2 regions of the Fictibacillus sp. NPDC058756 genome follow, and region 1 is predicted to be linked to the other one. Evidence: riboswitches for the same ligand, from Rfam matches in the RefSeq annotation. Region 1 holds a riboswitch; the other holds the start of a gene.
The links. A riboswitch is a leader RNA that binds a small molecule or an ion and turns the genes downstream of it on or off. The one in region 1 is predicted to bind cobalamin.
Positions count from the first base shown of each region.

Region 2: linked by a shared signal. The riboswitch ahead of ACFW35_RS08105 (DUF4430 domain-containing protein) and the one ahead of ACFW35_RS06880 (ribonucleoside-diphosphate reductase subunit alpha) in region 1 are both predicted to bind cobalamin.

Region 1 covers NZ_JBHYPU010000001.1:1,378,286-1,386,422, reverse strand. Annotated here, with positions in the region: gene ACFW35_RS06885 (ribonucleotide-diphosphate reductase subunit beta) at 1-313, opposite strand, end outside; gene ACFW35_RS06880 (ribonucleoside-diphosphate reductase subunit alpha) at 303-2,528, opposite strand; cobalamin riboswitch at 2,873-3,074, opposite strand; gene ACFW35_RS06875 (3-hydroxybutyrate dehydrogenase) at 3,144-3,929, opposite strand; gene ACFW35_RS06870 (GntP family permease) at 3,957-5,351, opposite strand; gene ACFW35_RS06865 (sigma-54 interaction domain-containing protein) at 5,663-7,027, opposite strand; gene ACFW35_RS06860 (class I SAM-dependent DNA methyltransferase) at 7,134-7,874, opposite strand; gene rsfS (ribosome silencing factor) at 7,874-8,137, opposite strand, start outside.
Region 2 covers NZ_JBHYPU010000001.1:1,608,814-1,616,950, forward strand. Annotated here, with positions in the region: gene ACFW35_RS08095 (response regulator transcription factor) at 1-95, shown strand, start outside; gene ACFW35_RS08100 (ATP-binding protein) at 92-1,879, shown strand; cobalamin riboswitch at 1,990-2,173, shown strand; gene ACFW35_RS08105 (DUF4430 domain-containing protein) at 2,552-2,953, shown strand; gene ACFW35_RS08110 (ECF transporter S component) at 2,925-3,473, shown strand; gene ACFW35_RS08115 (histidinol-phosphatase) at 4,096-4,908, shown strand; gene serA (phosphoglycerate dehydrogenase) at 4,953-6,527, opposite strand; gene ACFW35_RS08125 (ferredoxin) at 6,715-6,963, opposite strand; gene ACFW35_RS08130 (helix-turn-helix domain-containing protein) at 7,195-8,137, shown strand, end outside.

The DNA.
Region 1 (8,137 bases):
CCGAAACTCTGCTTGAATAATCAGTTTGTACACTATCTAAAAACGCGAGAAGCCCGATTATTTTATTAAATGTATCCTTCTCTTTCTCAGATAGATTAACATATTGTTTACTGTCACTGGACATATTGATCTCAAATGGCGTCCAAAAGTTTGACAGCATGTTTTTATATAATGGGTAAGCCCACGGAAAACGGACGTCGTCCCAATTCAGGATGTTGGAGCTATGTCCATTAATAACACTTGTAGAAGCATTTGGTGCACTGGTATCATATATTTTTCTTTCTTGTAATTTTGTGTTCACTTTAACTTTCACAGCTTTCACACCCTTCAAGTTCGATTGAAGTTGATCTTGTGTAATAAGTTGTTTTAAGTCCTTTTTCAAAACTAAGCAGATGAAGGTCCAGCAGCTCTTTTGCTTTTATGTTGTGAGTTACATAAAGGTTAAATGATATAGACTGATCAACATGTCTCTGCCTAGCTGCATTCTGTACTATGCTCCACCTTTGATCAATATGAAAAGCTGATTTATAGAACCATGCAGTCTCTGCGTTCAGATCAGGAGCAGTTACAGGTATTTTATAATTTTTCTTTTCTTCCGAATAAAACTTTTTAAAGATTGGATCTACACTAGGCGTTGAATTAGCAATGATTGAGGTTGATGAATTTGGTGCAACTGCAATCAGATAACCGTTCCGTATTCCTTGGCTTCTTACTTTTTCTCTTAAATAGCGCCATTCTTCAGCTTCATAATTTCTTTTTGCAAAATAGTCTCCAGAATGCCAATCTGAACCTGAAAAAGCATGGTATTTACCTTTTGCTTTCGCCAAATCACTGCTCGCACTTATGACGTAATAATTAATCTTTTCATAAAGTTTGTCTGCAAAAGTGACGGCTTCTTCACTTTCCCATTTGATCCCCTCTTTTGCAAGAAGATGATGCCAGCCAAACGTTCCGACACCTATTGCTCTATATTTTTTATTCGTAAGAACTGCCTGCGGAACATCTATGGAGTTAAGATCAATTACGTTATCGAGCATTCTGACTTGAATATCAATCACTCTTTTCAACACATTATCTCCAACAACTTTTGCCAGCGAGAGAGATGATAGGTTACAGACAACAAAGTCTCCTGGAGTTTTTCGAATGATGATCTCTCCATCTTCAGTTTCTTCTGATTGAACTGTGGTTGCAGACATGTTCTGCATAATTTCGGTACATAGATTAGATGCATAAACCATACCTTGATGCGGATTAGGATTAAGTCTATTAACAGTATCTCGATAAAACATAAATGGTGTGCCTGTTTCAAGCTGAGACTTCATTATTCTTTTCATTACTTCTATTGCAGGAATACATTTTTTTGATATTCTTTCATCGTTTAAGCACTCTTTATATCTTTCTCTGAAACTGCCGTATCCTTTTTGCTCATCATAGGAATCCTCCAGCGAATAGCCTTTGAATCGTTTCACTTCATGCGGATCAAATAAATACCAGTCATCACGTTTTTCTACTTTTTCCATAAATAAATCAGGAATACAGACCCCTGTAAAAAGATCATGCGTCCTCATTCTTTCATCGCCATTGTTTAATTTTGCATCTAAAAATTCCAATATATCTTTATGCCACACATCCAGATAAACTGCAATTGCCCCTTGCCTCTGTCCAAGCTGATCTACGGAAACGGCTGTATTGTTCAATTGTTTCATCCATGGTATAACTCCGGAAGAATTGCCTTTAAATCCTCTTATATCAGAACCTCTTGAACGGATTTTGCCGAGGTAAATTCCAAGTCCTCCTCCTCCTTTTGATACAGTCGCCGCATCAGTATTTGAATCAAAAATACCGCGAAGACTATCGTCGATTGTATCAATGAAACAAGAACTAAGCTGTCCATAGCTTTTACCAGCATTCGCTAAAGTTGGAGTAGCGACAGTCATGTACTGATTTGAAAGTGCCCAATAAGCTTCTTTTACAAGCTCCATCCGATGTTTACGATCCTCATCTTTCATTAAGAAAAGAGCAATCACCATCCAGCGTTCTTGCGGCAGTTCATATAACTCATGGTTAAATCCTTTAGCGAGATACCTGTCAGCCAGTGTCTTTAACCCGATATATGTAAAAAGTTCATCTTTTTCAGGTACAATACACTTTTCGGCTTCTTTAATTTCCTGAGCGCTATAAGAAGAGAGAATCGTATCATTATAAATTTTCAGGTCTACTAAATGCTCAATAAGTCCGTATAAATTAGAATATGGTGGTTTCTCGTCAGATCCTTTATTCAATTGCACTTGTTCATACAGCTGCTTTAAATAGAGGCGTGCTGCTACAAATGTCCATTGTGGTTCCTCCATACTTAAACAATTTAAAGCCTCCATAATCAACTGTCTGAAAAGCGCTGCACGATTATTATTTTTTAATTCTAACTCTTCAGCTCTTGCTAAAAACAATTCTCCCTCAAGTTCTGGAAATGATGCAACACAATCTTGCAGCCATTCCCCGAGAGAAGATTTTGCTACTGTATTTTCCATTTTAAGACCACTCCTTAGTAAAATAATAAGGCTGTTTTCGTATACATTGTTGTTCTTCGAAAGTAGTTGATTTCCGCTTCAGGCTGCTCGCTTTCCATGGGGCGTGCGGTGAGCCTCCTGCCGCTTTGCGCCATTAGGAGTCTCCACCTGACCGCTCGTCCCATATGAGTCTCACACCTTACGCTTCAATCAACTTGTATAGGAAGAAAAAAATGCACCAATTTTAGAAAGAAGCCAATAATAAAAACCCCTCTTCATCAGGAAGAGGGGTAAGGAACGTATAGAAAACTTACAAGACTATTGCTTGAGTTAAATACCGTTCTTTCTCCCAATCCCCGAGGAAAAGAAAACAAGAGATTCAGGCAGGTCTACTGGCTTATGCTTCATCCTACTTTGGGCCTTCCCATACAGCAGCCATTTTCATAGCTAATCAGTACAGTGGCAGTTCCATTTCGTCCACAATTACAGTTGCGGGGACAGCTTCGGCATTTCACCGAATTCCCTTTTAAGCCGGATTAAAGCCGGCACCTGAAATCTCCATATATAGGTTTGTATCATTTACTTTGACACCAAATATAGTAATTGTCAATGAAAAAGCATTTTCAAAGACTTCTATTATTGTGCCACATAACCTCCATCAATTACAATCGCTTGGCCAGTAACACCTTTCGCTTTTTCACTTGAGAGGAAAATCGTATAATCAGCAATTTCCTGTACATCTAATAACCGTTTCTGAGGAACTAAAGGATAGATTACTTCTTCTAAAACTTTTTCAAGTTCCACTTTACGTGTTTTTGCAAGGTCTTCAAGCTGACCTCTAACAAGTGGAGTATCTACATAACCAGGACAAACAGCATTTACCGTTATGCCATATTCGGCCCCTTCTAAAGCGGCTACTTTCGTTAAACCGATAACGCCGTGTTTAGCACTGTTGTAAGCTGCCTTTCCGGCGAATCCTACTAGTCCATTAATAGATGCCATATTGATAATACGTCCGAACCCTTGTTTTTTCATGATTGGGAACACGTGCTTCGTTGCCATAAATGGAGCTGTAAGCATTACACTTATCAGCTGCTGAAATTTTTCAGTTGGAAACTCTTCTAGCGGTGATACATATTGCAGTCCAGCATTATTGATCAATACATCAATCCGATTATAGTGCTGAAGTGTTTCATCGAGTGCACCCCTCAAATCGTCTTCATCTGTTACATTGCAGCCTAATCCTAAACAATCATATCCCTTATTGTTAAGTTCATCAGCAGAAGCCTTTGCCTTCTCATCATTCAGATCACTTATTACAACTTTTGCGCCGTTCTGAGCAAATGATTTAGCTAACTCAAGACCGATTCCGCTTGCTGCCCCTGTAATAAAAACAACTTTATCTTTTACGAACGATTCCACAGATATCCGCTCCTTAACTTAAATGACTTATACAATCCCGAACATATAGTACAATCCGATGATAACAAATACAGCTGCTGTTTTAATAAGTGTCATTGCAAAGATATCGATATACGCCTGCTTATGAGTTAGACCGGTTACCGCTAAAAGAGTAATTACTGCACCGTTGTGAGGCAATGTATCCATGCCGCCACTCGCCATGGATGCAACACGGTGAAGAACTTCTGTATCGATTCCAAGCTTGTTTGCTTGTTCTACATATGTTTCACTCATAGTTGCCAGTGCAATACTCAGACCGCCTGAAGCTGAACCTGTAATACCCGCTAGCGTAGTGGTTGTAACAGCTTCGTTTACTAATGGGTCTTTTATCGTATTTGACATAGCATTGTTTACAGCTGCAAAACCTGGGAGTGCTGCGATAACACCGCCAAATCCATATTCTGACGCAGTGTTTAGAGTAGCAAGCAGTGCACCGCCGATGGATAAATTGATTCCTTTGTTAAAGTTGTTCTTGATTCTTTTAAAAGAAGACAGCAGTACTGTGATAATCCCAATAACTAGAGCTCCTTCAACAGCCCATACAGCAGCAAGTGTTGGAATTTGGATCTCCGGTACATTTTTCATACCAATTGCTGAGAAATCAAATGTCTTACCATAATATTTTGGTATAAGAACCGTAAACCATTTATTAAAAATACCTACTAAAATAAGAGGCAAGATCGCGATAAAAGCATTTGGGAGCTTCTCTGATTCGAGTTTCTCGGGTTCGTTGCTATGGCCTGTACCATACCCTTCACCTTTAGCTGCTGCCTGTCTTCGTCTCCATTCTAAGTAAACCATCCCAAGAATAAAAACAAACAAACCGCCTATAAATCCTAACCAAGGTGCAGCCCACGTGGTTGTTCCGAAAAATGATGTCGGAATAATATTTTGAATCTGAGGACTTCCTGGAAAAGCATCCATCGTAAATGTAAAGGCACCAAGTGCAATTGTTCCGGGAATAAGCCTCTTAGGAATATCTGCAAGCTTAAATAATTCTGCAGCAAATGGATAAAGTGCAAATGCCACCACGAAAAGTGATACCCCGCCATAAGTAAGAATAGCTCCTACCAGTACAATTGCCAGCATTGCACGCGACGGTCCGATTAGTTTGATTACAAACTGAGTGATTGATTTTGCAAATCCAGACATCTCGACGACCTTACCAAATATTGCTCCCAGCAAGAAGACCGGAAAGTATAACTTAATAAAGCCAACCATTTTCTCCATAAATACACCTGAGAAAAACGGAAGTACATGGCCTGGTTCTGTTAGCAAAACAGCAAACAAGGCAGCAATCGGTGCAAATAAAATGACACTAAAACCACGATAAGCTACAAACATCAGGAAAAATAATGATAATAAAATAATAATAATGTCCAATTTTCTTTCCCCCATTTCTTAAATAAAAATTCCGAATTCATAAAAGCGCTTACATTTTTAAATAAGTAATCTCCTTTCTACTAATATACTCCCAATTATACTATTGCAAGTTTTGTGCCAATTATTAAACCCGCAAACCACATGAATTCTCGCTCTATATATTCCGAAAAATCGGAAAAATAATACCAAAAAACGCTTACTACTCTCTATATTTTTTTATTTTTCTCTATACTAGCAGTCAAAAGTTAATAAAATGAACAATTCCGAAAAAACGGAATGGTTTTCCGGTTTTTCGGAATACAAAAATTGATTTATATTTTATATTTTTTTATTTTATCGTACAAATTTGTTTTTCCGATGCCAAGAGCATTAGCTACAGCTTTTATGTCTCCGTCCATCTTTTTTAAATAAGATGAAATTACTTTTTTCTCCGTTTCATGAACATAATCTTTTAATGATTTTTGAGTTTCATGAACTCCGAGTTTCTCTCGAAGAAAATCCGGAAAAGCGTCAAGAGAAATCTGGTCACTTTGTGTCAGCTGAATAGCGGCCTCAACAAAATTTTTCAGCTCTCTCGTATTTCCTGGCCAAGTGTATTGAAGAAAAGCTTCTTTAACATCATCATCAATTTTCACAATCCTTTTTCCCGTCTCCCTGCAATTAGACCGAATGAAGCTTTCGGCTAAAGGCCATATATCTTCTTTCCTTTCACGAAGCGGCGGTATTTGAATCTGCAAAACATTGATTCGGTAAAACAAGTCTTCTCGAAACTTATTACTATCTATAAGCTGCTCTAAGGGACGGTTAGTTGCTGCAATGACTCTAACGTTTACTTTATGGGAATTTAATGAACCCACAGGCTCCACTTCTTTTTCTTGCAGTACACGGAGAAGTTTAATTTGCATATTTTGCGGAAGATCCCCAATTTCATCTAAAAATAATGTGCCTCCGTCAGCCATCTGAAACTTACCTGGTTTTCCACCTCTTTTCGCCCCAGTAAAGGCGCCTTCAGAATAGCCGAAAAGCTCAGATTCAAATAGATGTTCTGGTACCGCTCCGCAGTTTATTTTTATAAATGGCTTAGCGCTTCTTTCACTCAGCTGATGTATGCTATGGGCAAGTAATTCTTTTCCTGTGCCGCTTTCACCGCGAATTAAGACTGATAAATCACCACTCGCGATGTTTTTTACACGCTCTTTGATTTTTTCAGCCTCACGGGATATTCCTATAAAATCATTGAGGGTATAAGTTGCTCCATTTATTTCATGCCATTCTTTTTTATAAAAATCAAGTTCATGCAAAAGTGCTTTAATATGGGAATTCATTTTCTTCCATTGTTCTGTATCCCTGAAGATTACAGTTCCTACTGCACCGATAACTTTTCCTTCATGAAAAATAGGAATTCGGTTTGCAATCATATAATTTCCCCTGATAAACTGCAAATCAGCGATCTCAACTTTCCCTTGAAGCACTGCTTTATGCATCCTTGTATTCTCTATCACATTTGTTACATGCTTACCGATTACTTCTCTCGGATTTTCACCTAAAAACTCACAATAGGTCTTGTTCATGTATTGAACGATACCTTCGTGATCAACTACAACAATCCATTCGTAAGCACTGTCAATAATAGTCTCTAAAATATTGTGTTTTAACAAAGGGTCATTATTCAACATGGCGTCCTATACCTCGCTCCTAGAAAACGTACTGCTTTTATTTGTAACCTATTGTACCGTACAAAGAATATTTATTAATATGGAAAAAGACAGCATATAGCTGTCTTTAGGATTTCTTTGCAATAAACAATATTCTATCACTTTGTTCTTTTGGATTCTGATCTTCAAAATCTGCTGTTATGCTCAATACTTCAAATTGACATTCTTTAAGCCATTTAGAATATTCTTCTGCTGAAAACGTTCTTTGAATGTGTAATTCGTCGTATCGTTCATAGTTATCTTTGTTTAGAATAAAAAAAGATAAATCGTGCTCTACACTATTAACGTATTCACCTTGATAGCATTGCCAGATGTAAGAAAGCTCTTCATTATTACTGCCGAAAGTATTGCCAATAAATATATGATTGACCTTATGTAAGGAATGAACATCAAAAAGAAACAAACCATTTGGTTCTAAATGATTCCATGCTGAAAGAAAGGTTTGTTTTACGTCTTCTTCCGTTAAAATATAATTAAGGGAATCGCACAAAATTGTCACGCACTCATATGATCCCAACCCTTCCAGATCTCTCATGTCCTGCTGAAAAAGTGAAAGTGCAACATTTTCATTTTCAGCTTTTTCTTTTGCAACCATAAGCATATCTGAAGAGAGATCAACACCAGTAACTTCAAATCCTTCTTTGGCCAGCAAGATTGGGATCGAACCAGTTCCGCAGCCTACGTCTAATAACCTGATGGTATTCGGGTGATAAGCAGAAACAGCATTTTTAATAAATGACAGCCACTTCGAATATGGTGCATCTGCCATTAATTCATCATAAAGATAAGCGAATTGCTGATAACTCATTACATATTTTCTTGGGGTGCAAGAATGGCGTCAACATCTACAGAATTTGCATCTCCCCATAACTTCTCTAGATTATAATAGCTGCGGTCATCACGGTGAAAGACATGTACGACTACATTTCCTAAATCAATCAATACCCAGCGAGCATGGTCATACCCTTCCATCCTGCGCAATTGAATATCGTTTTCTAGAGCTACATCTTTTAGCTCTTTTGAAATTGCCTGTACTTGTTTTTCCGAATTACCATGGCAGATTACGAAATA
Region 2 (8,137 bases), 230 kb from region 1:
TTCGCGAAAAATTAAACAAAGTATCTCCAGATGCAGCCTCTATGATTGCAACAGTTTGGGGAGTAGGATACAAATTTGAGGCGGGAAATGAATGATTTGGAGAAGTGTTGTAGGCAAACTTTCGGTAACCATTTTGTTGCTGGTATTAGTTGTACTGACTGTGCTGACAATATTGCTTACCCAGTTTTTCGAAAATTTTTATGATAATCAGGCAAGAGAACAACTAACAAAAATGGCAGACAGGCTTGTCCTGATCATGGAGAACGATGAAAATAAAGAAGAAGCCATTAGGATCACAAGTGAAATGGCAGAAGCTTATTCAATGTCCATTATGATTATTGACGAAAATCAGGAATCATTTATTGATACAAAATCTTTTAGTGATGCTCCTTACATTCCTGTTTCTGTTTTTAGTGATAACGAACAATTATCTTCAGTAGTGGATGAAGGGAAAAAGATTTATATAAACGGAGAATTTCCAATTCTTTCAGATGGTAATGAATCTGCCCATACGATGATTATTTACGGTGAACCTTATGAAACAGGAACCGGTAAAGGCGGCGTATATGTTTACCAATCGATCGAGAATATAACAAAAACTACAAACCATACGAAATACCTTATCTTTTTAGCGGCTGGTATAGCGATTATACTCACGATCATATTTGCTTTCTTTTTATCTACACGAATAACAGCTCCTCTTAGAAAAATGAGAGAAGCAGCTACATCTGTTGCAAAAGGTGAATTCGATATGAAAGTGCCGATCTTAACACATGATGAGATTGGTGAACTAGGAATGACCTTTAACCGGATGGGACGTCAGCTTAAAAATAATATTACAGCTTTAAACCAGGAAAAAGAACAGCTGACAAGCATCTTGAGTTCAATGGCTGATGGTGTTATTACGTTTGACAGAAAGATGAATATCCTTGTAACTAATCCTCCGGCTGACCGCTTTTTACAAGCTTTTTATTATGAATCAGGCATGAAGAGTGAAGTGAAAGGAAATGTTCCAATTGCTGTCACTCAGCTTTTTCAGCAGGTTGTTTCACTTGAAAGCGAGCAGATGACCGAAATAGACATACAGGGCCGTTCATGGGTTATAGTAATGACACCTTTATATGATCACTCTGTAATTCGCGGTGCTGTTGCGGTTCTGCGTGACATGACAGAAGAGCGTCGAATGGATAAATTGCGAGAGGATTTTGTAGCAAACGTTTCACATGAACTTAAGACACCAATAGCGATGCTTCAGGGATACAGTGAAGCTATTGTAGATGATGTTGCAGAATCAGAAGAAGAAAAGAAGGAATTAGCAGGCATCATTTTGGATGAATCCAAAAGGATGGGAAGGCTTGTTAATGAACTGCTTGATCTTGCAAGATTAGAAGCAGGGCATATGAAGCTCCACTATACACACTTAGCAATTCCACCGTTCGCCGAACGTATCGTCCGAAAATTTCAAGGTCCTGCTAAAGACAGAGATATACAGCTAACACTCGATATTTCTGGTATCCATAATGAGATGGAAATAGATCCTGACCGAATTGAGCAAGTTTTAACAAACTTAATAGATAATGCCATTCGCCATTCTTCACATGGGGGGTTCGTTCGTCTATCAATAGAAACTAGTGAAAAGGCAGTTAAGTTTTTCATTAAAGATAACGGATCAGGAATTAAAGAGGAAGATCTTCCGTTTGTTTTTGAACGCTTTTATAAAGGCGATAAAGCAAGGACAAGAGGAAAATCAGGAGGTACGGGTCTAGGCCTTGCAATCGCCAGAAACATTGTGGAAGCGCATGGCGGCCAAATTAATGTTCATAGTAAAAATAATGAAGGTACGACATTCTCTTTCGTAATACCTCGAACTGTGAAATAAATTATCATTCTTTCCCGATTAATCTTGTTTCATAAGGAACATCGAACAGATTGAAAAAATGATTTCACAATTTTCTCCAGTCGGTTATAATTGATTTGTAAAAAGAAAATTTCATAAGTGTTTTAACAGGTGCTGTCCATATCGGACAAGCATAATAGGGAAAACGGTTAGATTCCGTTGCGGTCCCGCCACTGTAATTGTGAGAAACCTAATTGATCTGCCACTGTGAAAACGGGAAGGCGTTAGGGGACGATGATCAAGAGCCAGGAGACCTGCCTGTTTTGTACATGACATGACCTACGAGGATAGGGGGGTGTTAAAGCAGTGCCATTAAACGGCCGCTGTTTTCTGCCTATACACCAAATTATCTATCTCCTTCGTAGACGAAGGGGATTTTTTTGTTTGGTGAAAAACTGTTTTCCAGAAGCATGTTAGTTTGGGTGTTTTGGTTCCTCTCTTCTTTGAATAGTTGATTGTAGCGCAAGATGCGAGACTCCTGCGCGAGCAGCGGGACAGGTGAGACTCCTAAGGGTGCGAAGCGCCGAGGAGGCTCACCGCACGCCCCGCGGAAAGCGAGCATCCTGAAGCGGAAATCAACCCCTTTCAAAAGCAACAAGGATTACGAAAACACCCTGAAAGAAAAAAGATTATCAACAAGAAAGAGGTTTTATGATGAAAAAGCTTATTTTAGTATTTGCAGCAATGATGATGATAATGGCTGGGTGTGGAACATCTGAGACAAAGAAGGCTTCTGATCAGCCAAAAACTGAAGAAAACAAAAAAGAACAAGTAACCGTTCAAATTACAAAAGATAATGGCAAAGAGAAGGTTGCAGAAAAGAAGGTAGCAATTACGGAACAAACAACAATCATGGATGTTATGAAGGATAACTTTAAGATCGAAACTCAATTTGATGATTCTTTTATCAGCAGTATTGAAGGAATTGCCGGAAACGAACAGGATAAAACATCATGGTTCTTTTCTGTTAATGGTGAAGAAGCAATGAAAGGCGCAAAAGATATCACATTGAAACCTGGTGATACTGTTGAATTCGACTTCCACAAGTATGAATAAGCTGACGATCAGGAGGATTACGATCATTGCTTTGCTTGCAGCAATCTTAACTGTAGGACGTATAGCATTTGCAATGATTCCAAACGTTCAGCCGAATACAACGATTTTAATATTAGCATCATTTGTACTTGGTCCTGTCCAAGGTCTAATTCTAGCTATTTTAAGTACTTTAACTACTAACCTATTCTTAGGTCACGGCCTATGGACTTTCGGGCAGATGATCGCTTGGGGGATTATTGCAGTTTTAAGCGGTCTGCTCGGCAAATACCGTCATATAATGCCATGGTGGGTCATGAGCTTATATGCAAGCTTCTGCGGCTTTCTGTTCGGTTTCATTATGTCGGTAATAATGGGCGGTGTCATTACACAAAAATTCTGGCCATATTATGTGGCAGGGCTGCCATTTGATTTGAACCATGCGATTGGAAATGCAGTATTCTTTATAGTGCTATACAAACCGCTCCTATATATTATGGAGAAGCAGCTAAATAACAATTTTAACAAAACAGCCGCCTATTAAGGCGGTTTTTTATTTTGCCCCTGTTTAACTTCTTATTTAGTTTAGAAAATCTGTAGCACTCTTAGCGAAAGGTTCTTGTCTATAAGGCTGTTGCTTTTGTGGTCTTTTTTTTCATTCTCTCCATTGACAGGTTGGTTGGAGCGCAAGGTGCGAGACTCCTCGAAAATAAAAACCATATTTTCTTCGTGCGATGTAACGCTGTCGAAGCCTTCCTTGTCCTGCGGGATCAGTGGGACAGGTGAGACTCCTAATGGTGCAACGCGCCAAGGAGGCTCACCGCCCACCCCGCGGAAAGCGAGTACCTGGAGCGGAAATCAACCATTTTTCAAGAGCAACAAAGTTTGCGAAAACAGCCTAGCTAAAAACCAGTCCGCCAAGCGCACACACTTTAATTTTAAAAATAGAGTTCAAAAATTTCATTAATTGAATAGGATAGTAAAGTTGATTCTTGAAATTTAGGAGGACAAAATGAGAGACTATCTTAATCGTTTTTTTGCGGTGTTATTTTTAACACTTTGCATCAGTGTGCTTTTTATCGGCGGAAAACTAGGGGCATAAATGCTTGATTGAAAGAGATATTCGTGGTACATATGGTAAAACGTTTTTTAAAAAGGAGACTAATATGCTGACGGATTACCATGCTCATCTCGAAAAAGGAACTTTGACGATTGATTACTTAACGAAATTTGTGGAGACAGCAAAACAAAAAGGAATCGAAGAATTCGGGATATCTGAACACGCTTATCATTTTTATGAAACGAAAAACATTGTTTCGAAACCATGGATGGAAGAAAGACGCTATTATGCGATGGATGACTACATGAATTTATTTCAGAAAGCGGGAGGGTTAGGTTTAGACGTAAGAATGTCTATTGAAATGGACTATACCCCAGGCAGCCACAAAGAGATGGAATCCTTCATTTCATCTTATCCATTTGATTACGTGATCGGCTCTGTTCACTGGGTTGACGATTTTGGAATTGATCTTGCTGAATTCAGAAAAGAATGGGATCGAAGGGATCTGTACGAAACATATAGGGCATATTACGACCAAATCATAACGCTGGCACAATCGAATCTTTTTGATATTGTAGGACATATTGACTTGGTGAAAATTTTTAATCACGTTCCAAAAGACGAGGAATTTTTAATGGAGCAGTATGAGAGGGTAACAGACGCTTTGAAAGATTCAAAAACATGTGTGGAAATTTCTTCAGCTGGTTTACGCAAACCTGTCGGGAGATTATACCCTGAACCTGAGCTGCTTTCATTATGCTTTAAAAAGGGTATTCCTATCGTTTTATCTTCTGATGCCCATGAACCTCATCAAGTAGGGGAAAACTATGAATCTTCTATTGAGCTTGCAAAAAAGACAGGATATACAACACTTATGACTTTTAAAGATGGAGAGCGAAAAGAAGTTGAATTAGGATAACTAAAAAACTTGGCTCATCAGAGCCAAGTTTTTTAATGTATAAATTACAGGTCCAACGGTTTGCAAACGAGCAGATCCTCAATGTTGACTAGTTCTTTTTGAATTTCTTCAGGCAGCTGTGAATCAAATGTTAATACCATCATTGCTTCACCGCCTGCTGATTTTCTTCCTACGTGCATCGTCGCGATATTTATTTTCCGTTCACCTAGAAAGGCACCTACTTTTCCTATAATTCCAGGTGTATCCCGATGTTCAATATATAAAAGAGATCCTTGAGGAACAAAATCTACTGTATATCCATTCAATTGTATAATACGTCCGCCAAACCCTTTAACTAAAGTAGCGGATAGTGTGAAAGTCCTATTTTGTCCGGTAACTTTTACATGAATAATATTTGGGTAGCCGTAGTCATCTGTACCCCGTTTTTCTCCTACTACGATCCCGCGTTCGTTAGCAGCCACCATACTATTGACATCGTTGACAGGTCTGCCGAGTCTCGTTTTTAAGAAACCGCAAAGAAAGCTTCTGGTCAGTGATGTCGTATCCGTTTCAGAGAGTGATCCGCCATATCCAATGGAAATTTCGGTGACAGGCTCTTTGAAAAATTGTGTTGTAAATGATCCGAGTACATGTGAGAAGTCATAATAAGCGATAAGTTTTTCATACGTATCTTTAGTTAATGACGGGAAGTTTACGGCATGTTTTAAAGGTTTATTTAATATAAACGATTTAATCTCATCGCTCGCCATAAAAGCTACATTTTTTTGAGCCTGTATGGTTGAAGCGGCAATATGAGGAGTGACGATAACATTAGGATGATCAATCAATGAACGGTTAACTGGAGGCTCTTGTTCAAATACATCTAGAGCACACCCTGATAGGTGGCCAGTGTTCAAATAGTGCAAGAGAGCTTCTTCATCAATGATGCCCCCACGGGCACAGTTAAGGAGATATGTGCCTTTTTTAGTATTTTTAAGGTTATCGTGATTTAACAGCTTGCGAGTATCTTTTGTAAGCGGGGTATGAACAGTAATAATATCACTTTGTTGAATGAGCGTATCAAGGTCAACAGAAGTAACAGATAATTCTTTCTGTTTTTCTAAAGAAAAATAAGGATCGAAAACAAGAACATTCATGGAAAAACTTTTAGCACGTTTTGCAAGCTCAGAACCGATGCGGCCCATACCAATAATTCCAAGTGTTTTTTGGTAAAGTTCCTGGCCTGTATATTTTTTTCTATCCCATTCACCGAGCTTAACAGATTGGTTAGCTTGCGGGATATTACGTACTAAGGACATCATCATCGCCCAAGTATGTTCAGCAGTTGAAATTGTATTGCCTTCAGGAGCATTAACAACCAGAACCCCTTTTTTGGTTGCAGCGGTAAGGTCGATGTTATCTACACCAACACCAGCACGGGCAATAATTTTTAATCCTGAAAATTTTTCTAGAACAGACTCGGTAATTTTAGTAGCGCTTCTAACCATTATTCCTTGAATCATTTCAGGGTCTTCGATATCATCAATCTTTCCGAAGATGAGTTCTACACCTTCGAGTCTTACTAAAGGTTCGATTCCCTCGCTTGTAATGCCATCACAAACTAATACGGTTGCTGTCACGTTTCCACCCCTCGAATTCTTTATAAGTTGCATCAATATTTTGATAATTTAACACATTCTGAATAAGGGTACAACCATGTTTTTTAAGATAGCGGTTTCATAAAATAAAGAAACTAATTGACAATGAGAATCATCCTTAATAAAATAAATAAAAAAACCCTCTTAAAAGAGGGTTCGTAACTATTGTCTATTCGTATTTTAATGCATCGCCATCAAAAGGCTCATCTGCAACCTTAATTGAATCTGTTGGGCAGCCTTCAAAAGCGTCTTGCATGTCTTCTAACAATACGTCTGGAATTTCAACGATTCCTTGGTTCTCGTCAAGAGTTACAAATGCAATTCCTTCATCGTCATAATCGTAAATGTCTGGTGCTGCAGCTCCGCATGCTCCACATGCGATACAAGTTTCTTTGTCTACAATCGTATACTTTGGCATAATGAATACCTCCTAAGGAATTGGAAAACTAATCCGGTCATACATATTTAACCATTTTTTATTAAAGGGTCTTCTAATCATATTGTAATAAGTATCCCTCTACATTTCAATAGAAAATTAGTATCCTCATCATATCTTTTATACCCAGCTTCCTTCAAAATATAACACTTTTACTCTCAATTCCCTATAATCTGATAAAATAGATATAAGAAAATAGAGTGGTGATAAAGTATGGATATTTGTTATGCCATAATAATGGACATTCTGCAAAAAGTAGATGGCAGCAGAAAATGCTCAGGTATTTATTACATATTAACTGGAAAGAAAACATCACAATCATTATCAGATAGTCAATGGTTTGAGATAGAACAATATTATGCATCGTTAAAAGGGTTAACGTTAGATGATTTTAACTCAATCATAGATGAGCTATATATGGATGAACTGATAAATCTTAAAGAAGACAATGTCTTTTTTGTAACGAAAAAAGGTGTAGAGTTCCTCGGGGAGATTAAGGGACGCTATTTATTCATTGAAAAGCTCAATGGTCTAAAATACGCTTCGATCGAACATAAATGCTGGCAAGTCATTACATTATTTGTGCAGTCCCTATCAAACTCTCTTTATAATAACTTTGATTTTTCTCCGGTTATAAGAGACCGTGAAGCAGCTGAAAAAGTAAAAATTCTTTTTCCTAGATCTGAACAGCAAAGAAAGCATATTGCATCCTATTTATACAATGAATTAAATACTGTATTGCAAAAATGCGATTCGGAGGGTGCTGAAATTTTTGTTAAAAAATTGTCAGGCTACAACCGTGTTGGAAATACATTTGAACAGTCTGCCAGAGAGTGGGGATTAACAAAAATTGAAACGGTACTTCGCTTCCGTTCAGTACTGCATCAAATTTTCAAATCAATTAGAGAGCAGCCAGGGATGTATCCTGTATTAAGTTCACTTATAGGGGATTTTATTGTTGTACCCGCCTTAACCAAATCTGCATTGCAGACGTATCAACTGCTTCAAAAAGAAAAAGACATACAAGAAATTATGAAAATCAGAAACTTGAAATTGAGTACAATGGAAGATCACCTCGTAGAAATCGCTCGGGAGATTCCTGAATTTTCAATTCATCCTTACATAAGCGAGGAAGATAAAGAAAAAGTTATCCTTT